Linked DNA regions of Prosthecodimorpha staleyi. The protein of the gene in region 1 interacts with the protein of each later gene in a pairwise test. Links are inferred from orthologs where the notes say so. Each region holds a gene or a part of one and is shown on either strand. Other genes may lie near its edges.

What was found.
Region 2: the proteins of clpB (region 1) and KL771_RS16595 interact in binary tests that used the Escherichia coli proteins (3 or more experiments, as listed by UniProt). The link is inferred for Prosthecodimorpha staleyi from one-to-one orthologs.

What each region holds. Positions count from the first base shown.
Region 1 is NZ_JAHHZF010000007.1:4,735-8,151, forward strand. Bases 251-3,355 are described here. They hold clpB (ATP-dependent chaperone ClpB), read right to left. Parts: upstream 3,048-3,355; coding sequence 453-3,047; downstream 251-452. In the rest of the region: KL771_RS14640 (hypothetical protein), read right to left, coding at 1-57; KL771_RS14650 (bifunctional helix-turn-helix transcriptional regulator/GNAT family N-acetyltransferase), read left to right, coding at 3,373-3,417. UniProt on the Escherichia coli protein: Part of a stress-induced multi-chaperone system, it is involved in the recovery of the cell from heat-induced damage, in cooperation with DnaK, DnaJ and GrpE. Acts before DnaK, in the processing of protein aggregates.
Region 2 is NZ_JAHHZF010000008.1:48,980-52,137, forward strand. Bases 139-2,984 are described here. They hold KL771_RS16595 (sulfurtransferase TusA family protein), read left to right. Parts: upstream 139-1,354; coding sequence 1,355-1,615; downstream 1,616-2,984. Other genes in these bases: KL771_RS16590 (AMP-binding protein), read right to left, coding at 392-1,303; KL771_RS16600 (CobW family GTP-binding protein), read right to left, coding at 1,582-2,844; KL771_RS16605 (D-alanyl-D-alanine carboxypeptidase family protein), read right to left, coding at 2,888-2,984. In the rest of the region: KL771_RS16585 (polysaccharide biosynthesis/export family protein), read left to right, coding at 1-112; more of KL771_RS16605, read right to left, coding at 2,985-3,158. UniProt on the Escherichia coli protein: Involved in thiosulfate metabolism.

The DNA.
Region 1 (3,417 bases):
GAGCTGCCGGATGGTCGGCTGCCAGCGGGTCTCGAACAGACGGATGCGCCGCTCCACGGGCCGTGGCGGGCCGGGCGGGCTGGGCGTGCCGGGCGGGTTCAACCGCGCGGAAGGAAAAGACACCGGATTGAAGGGCTGAATTTGGACATGCGGGGTCGACCGGGCCCGAGGCCACGGCCGGAATAACATCAAGGATCATGGGTCACGCGTGCGAACGTGCGCCGGAAAGCGCAGACGACAGGGCCGGATGGATCGGCGAGACCGGTGCGCTCTTCAGAGGTGGCCGGCGCCGGGGCAGTCGCGACGTACAGACATGATCGCCTCCCGGGTCCGCGTGACGTATCCGCATCCCCTACAACGAAAGGGCGCAAGCCTCAAGCCGGATGCAGATGCGGAAAGGCCCGGCAGGTGTCCCCGCCGGGCCTCGGATGTCCTTCTCAGGCGCCGATGGTTCAGGCCGCCTTGATCTCGCGCGCGGCGACCTGGAACAGGAGCCGGTCGGTGCCGCCCGTGACCGTGACGGTCTCGCCGTCATGGACCTCGCCGGCCAGGATCTTCTCGGCGAGCGGGTCCTGCACGAAACGCTGGATGATGCGCTTCAGCGGCCGCGCGCCATAGACCGGGTCGTAGCCCTTCTCGGCCAGCCAGGCGCGAGCCGAGCCGTCGAGGTCGAGCACGATCTGGCGGTCGGCGAGCAGTTTGGCCAGCCGGCCGAGCTGGATGTCGACGATCGCCCCCATCTCGGTCCGCTTGAGGCGGTGGAACAGGATGATCTCGTCGAGACGGTTCAGGAATTCCGGGCGGAAATGGCCGCGCACGACGCCCATGACCAGATCGCGCACCGCGTCGACATCCTCGCCCTCCGGCTGGTTGGCGAGATATTCGGCGCCGAGATTGGAGGTCATGATGATCAGCGTGTTGCGGAAGTCGACGGTACGCCCATGGCCGTCGGTCAGCCGGCCGTCGTCGAGCACCTGCAGCAGCACGTTGAAGACATCCGAATGCGCCTTCTCGACCTCGTCGAACAGCACGACCTGATAGGGCCGGCGCCGCACGGCCTCGGTCAGCGATCCGCCCTCCTCGTAGCCGACATAGCCGGGCGGCGCGCCGATCAGCCGGGCCACGGAGTGCTTCTCCATGAATTCCGACATGTCGATGCGCACCATCGCCTGCTCGTCGTCGAACAGATAGGCGGCGAGCGCCTTGGTCAGCTCGGTCTTGCCGACGCCGGTCGGGCCGAGGAACATGAACGAGCCGATCGGCCGGTTCGGATCCTGCAGTCCGGCACGGGCACGGCGCACCGCGGTCGAGACGGCATGCACCGCCTCGAGCTGGCCGACGACGCGCTTGCCGAGTTCGTCCTCCATGCGCAGCAGTTTCTCGCGCTCGCCTTCGAGCATCTTGTCGACCGGCACGCCGGTCCAGCGCGAGACGACCGCGGCGATGTTGTCCGCCGTCACCTCTTCCTGCACCATGGCGGTGGCCGACTTGACCTCGGCCTCCTTCAGCTTCTTCTCCAGATCCGGGATCACCCCATAGGCGAGTTCGCCCGCCTTGGCCCAGTCACCGCGGCGCTGTGCCTGCTCCAGTTCCAGGCGGGACTGGTCGAGGCTTTCCTTGATCTTGGTCGCCGACTGCAGCTTCTCCTTCTCGCCCTGCCAGCGCGCCGTGAAGGCGGCGGATTCCTCTTCGAGGCCCGCCAATTCCTTCTCCAGCTTGCCGAGCCGGTCGCGCGAGGCCGGATCGCTCTCCCGCTTCAGGGCCTCGCGCTCGATCTTCAGCTGCACGATGCGGCGATCGAGCTCGTCGAGTTCCTCGGGCTTGGAATCGACCTGCATGCGCAGGCGCGCGCCGGCCTCGTCGATCAGATCGATCGCCTTGTCGGGCAGGAAGCGGTCGGTGATGTAGCGGTTCGACAGGGTCGCGGCGGCCACGATCGCGCTGTCCGTCATCCGGACGCCGTGATGCAGCTCGTATTTCTCCTTGAGACCGCGCAGGATCGAGATGGTGTCCTCGACCGTCGGCTCGGACACGAAGACCGGCTGGAAGCGCCGGGCCAGCGCCGCGTCCTTTTCAACATGCTTGCGGTACTCGTCGAGCGTGGTGGCGCCGACGCAATGCAGTTCGCCGCGGGCGAGCGCGGGCTTCAGCAGGTTGGAGGCATCCATCGCCCCTTCCGACTTGCCGGCGCCGACCAGCGTGTGCATCTCGTCGATGAACAGGATGATGCCGCCATCGGCGGAGGTCACCTCCTGCAGGACGCCCTTCAGCCGCTCCTCGAACTCGCCGCGATATTTCGCGCCGGCGATCAGGGCGCCCATGTCGAGCGCCATCAGCTTCTTGTCCTTGAGGCTTTCCGGCACGTCGCCATTGACGATGCGGATCGCCAGACCCTCGACGATGGCGGTCTTGCCGACGCCGGGTTCGCCGATCAGCACCGGATTGTTCTTGGTGCGCCGGGACAGGACCTGGATGGTGCGGCGGATCTCCTCGTCGCGGCCGATCACCGGGTCGAGCTTGCCGTCGCGGGCGGCCTGGGTCAGGTCGCGCGCATAGCGCTTCAGCGCGTCATACTGGTTCTCGGCCGATGCGCTGTCGGCGGTGCGGCCCTTGCGCAGGTCGTTGATGACCGTGTTGAGCGCATTCGGCGTGACGCCGGCCTGGGCCAGGATGCGGCCGGCCTCGGTCTCCTTCTCGGTCGCCAGCGCCAGGAGCAGGCGCTCGACAGTCAGGAACGCGTCGCCGGCCTTCTCGGCCATCTTCTCGGCAGTCTCGAAGACGCGGGCGGTCGGCTGGGCGAGATAGATCTGCGCATTGCCGCCGGACACGCGCGGCAGCTTTTCGAGCGCCTTCTCGGTGGCGGCGAGCGCGTCGCGCGACCGGCCGCCGGCCCGGTCGATCAGCCCGGCCGCAAGGCCTTCCGGATCGTCGAGCAGGACTTTCAGGATATGTTCGGGAAGGAACTGCTGATGGCCCCGCGACAGCGCCATGGTCTGCGCCGATTGCAGGAAGCCGCGAACGCGGTCGGAATATTTCTCAGGATTCATGCCTGACCCCCTCTTCGCCCGCGAGGACCGTCCGAAGCCCGGTGCCCCGCGTCACGGGTGACTGGATTGGCCACGAAATGCGCCGCAAGGGCCGCACCGCCGTGACCGTCGGACGGGATATAGGAAGTCGCCCGGGCACCCGGAAGGGGCTGTCGGATCAGGAGCTTTACGATGGCGCTCCGGCAGGCGTCCTTGGGGGCCGGCGCCGGCGGCCGGACGGGCGGGAGGGCAGGCTGAAGGGCGTCGTGCTCAGATGCTTGACAAAAGCAATCATATCGACAGGATCGCGGCGTAGGCCGAACGGCCGAAGAGGAAATCGCCGCCGATGACCGCACCCGTCGCTCCCGAGCAGATCGAAGCCTTCCGCCGC
Region 2 (3,158 bases), on another replicon or contig:
CGCCCCGTCGGTGGAATTCGCCAAGTTCCTGGACATCGTCGGACGCACGGTCTCGACCGGCCGCGCCGGCATCGGCCTCGCCAACGACATCAAGGTCCTGAAGGCCAACTGACCTGCGGCGGCGTCGGCCGCCGCCATGGCCCCGCCCTGCCGCGCGCCTGCCGGCGCGCCCGCAAGGGCAGCGGCAGGCGGTCATCAACATCAACATCGACATCGACATCGAAAGCGGGACTTCGGTCGCGGTGAATTCGGTCGGGCGCGCACTGCATCTGTAGCGGGCGGCGCCGGTTCGGAACGGCGCGGCACGGGGCAGGGCGGGTGCCTGCGCGTCGTCCGGATGCGCGCGGGCATGGCTTCGGTGAAGCATGCCGCACGGCCGGCCGCTCCGGCCTCAGGTCGGGCGACGGGCTGCGAACTCTCCGGCGATCCGGACGACCGTCGGCCCGAGTGCCGGGACGCCGGGGCTCGCGTCACCGGCAAGCGTCGCCCCCGAGACCATGGCGGCGAGGCTGCCGAGCAGTCGCAGCGGCGCGGCCGGACCGGCCCGATCGGTCCCCGATCCGCCGGTCTCCCGTCCGCCGGCGTCCGACTGCCAAGCCGTCCCGGTCGCACTCGCCGTCAGGGCGGCGCCCTCGATCCCGGCCCGCAGGGCGCCATGGCTGAAGGTCGAGGCGGTCAGGATCGCGCCATCGGCGCCGGCCAGGACGATTGCCGGATCGTCGATCGAGAGCCGCGGCAGGTCGCGCGGGGTCAGCGGCCTGTCGGAGAGGGCTGCCAAGGCCTCGTCGAGGCTTGGATAGTTGCCGGGGTCGGGACCGAGCCGCCAGACCGGGCAGAAATGGGTCAGATCGGACACGGCCGCCTCGAAGCCTGCCGCTGCGTCGGCGCCGACCACCAGAAGCGCCGGCGCGGTCCGGTCGATCGCGGCGGCCAGTTCCGGCCCGGCGGCAGGGCTGTCGTAGAGCACCGGGACGATGCCCGCCCGCATCAGCCCAAGCGCCAGGATGGCGGTCGCAGCCGGGTCCGGGGTCATCAGCCCGACCCTGGCACCGCGCCCGAGACCCTGCTGGCCGGCCCAGCGCGTGACCCGCTGCGAGGCGGCGAACAGGGCGCCCCAGGCGATCCGTCCGGCATGGGGTCCGCCGGACGGGCTCGCAAAGGCGATCCGGTCGTGCCAGCGGTCGGCCCGGGCGGCGAGGCTGTCGACCAGGGTGTAGCCCGGATGGGCGGCGATGCGGCCGAACAGACGGCGGAGCCGCCAGCGGGCGAGGGCGGCGGCCACCCGCCGGCGGACGCCGGTCACGCTTCGGTCCCGGGCTTGGCAATCCCGGCCCGGCGATGGCAGGAAGGTGCCATGACCGACGAACGCCGCCTCGACTTGAAGGGTCTCAACTGCCCGCTCCCGGTGCTGAAGGCGCGCCGCGCGCTCGCCCGCCTGCCGGTCGGCACCCGGCTCGCCGTCGAGGCGACCGACCCGATGAGCGCCATCGACATCCCGCACATGTGTGCCGAGGACGGGCACACCCTGATCGAGACCCGTCGGGACGGCCGGCTGCTGGTCTTCGTCATCGTCGCCGGCCCTCAGCCGAAGCGGCCGGAGAATCCCGAGACATAGAGCGGATTGTCGGCGACAGCGGCCTGGTCCGGCGTGTCGGGGGCGACATGGCCGGCAAAGGCGTCGAACATGCGCCGCACGAAGCCCTCGTCGAGATCCTTGGTGATGAAGACCAGTCGGGTGCGCCGGTCGGCGTCCGGCCAGGCGGGAAGTTGCACCGGCGGATGCAGAACGTGCTGCACGGCATGCAGCACCAGCGGGTGCTCCGGATCCTCGGCCAGCTTGACCACGCCCTTCATGCGCAGGAGGCGCGGGCCGTGGGCCGAGCGCAGCAGGTCGAGAAACAGATCCAGCGAGCCGGCCGGGATCGCCGCATCGGTCGCCAGGCAGAAGGCCCGGATGCGGTCGTCGTGGCGGTTCGGATCATGATGGTGATCGTGGTCGCCGTGGGAATGGTCGTGCCCGTGCCCGTGCCCGTGATCATGGTCGTGCCCGTGATCATGGCCGTGATGATCGTGAGTCGGGCCGCCGCCGAGCCGCGTCTCCAGCCGGCGCCGCTCGGCCTCCCGGTCGCGGAAGGCCTCTTCCTGCAGCCAGCGGCGCACGTCGGCGGACTTGCGATCGGCGTTCCAGAGCCCGGTCTCGAGCAGGGCGGCCGGCGTCGCCTCGCCGCGCGCCGCGTCGAGGATCGCGGCGGCCGGATTGAGCACGCGCAGCCGGGTGGCGAGCATGACCAGCGCCGGGCGCCGTGCGGGTTCGACCAGATCGGTCTTGGTCAGCACGATCCGGTCGGCGACCGCGGCCTGCTTGACCGCCTCCTCCTGGGCGTCGAGCGTCGCCATGCCGTTGACCGCGTCGACGACCGTGACCACGCCGTCGAGCCGGTAGCGCCGCACCAGATAGGGATGACGCATGACGGTGTGCAGGATCGGCGCCGGGTCGGCGAGGCCGGTGGTCTCGATCACGACGCGCGAAAGCCGCCGGAGGCGGCCATTGTCGAGCCGCTTGAGCAGATCCTCCAGGGTCGCGACCAGATCGCCGCGGATGGTGCAGCAGAGGCAGCCGGAGGACAGTTCGACCACGCCGTCGTCGGCACGCTCGACCAGCACGTGGTCGATGCCGATCTCGCCGAACTCGTTGACGATCACCGCCGTGTCGGCCATCGCCGGATCGCCGAGCAGGCGGTTGAGCAGGGTCGTCTTGCCCGCGCCCAGGAAGCCTGTGATCACGGTGACGGGGATCGGCGCGCCCGGTTCGGGGCGCACGTCGCTGGGGTCGGCGGAGGCCATGGTCGGGTCCATCCTGGCGGGGGCGGTCGAGATGCGCCGGACCCTATTTCTTCTTGCGACGCGGGTCGACGGTTTTGGCTTCGGCGGCATGCGCCGTCTTGGCGGCCGGCTTCGCGGCGGCGAGCTTCGGCTTGCGTTCCGGCAACGGCAGGTCGACGGCCGCGATCGGTTCGGCGCCCCGCCGTGCCGCTCCGGGTGCCGTCGCGCCGCCCTGGCCGGCGATCACCATGGGGGTGCCGTTGGCGGGCGGCAGCACGGCATCGAGGCCGGCACCGGAGGCCGGTCCGGTCGCGGGCTTCGGAATGGCGCCCGGC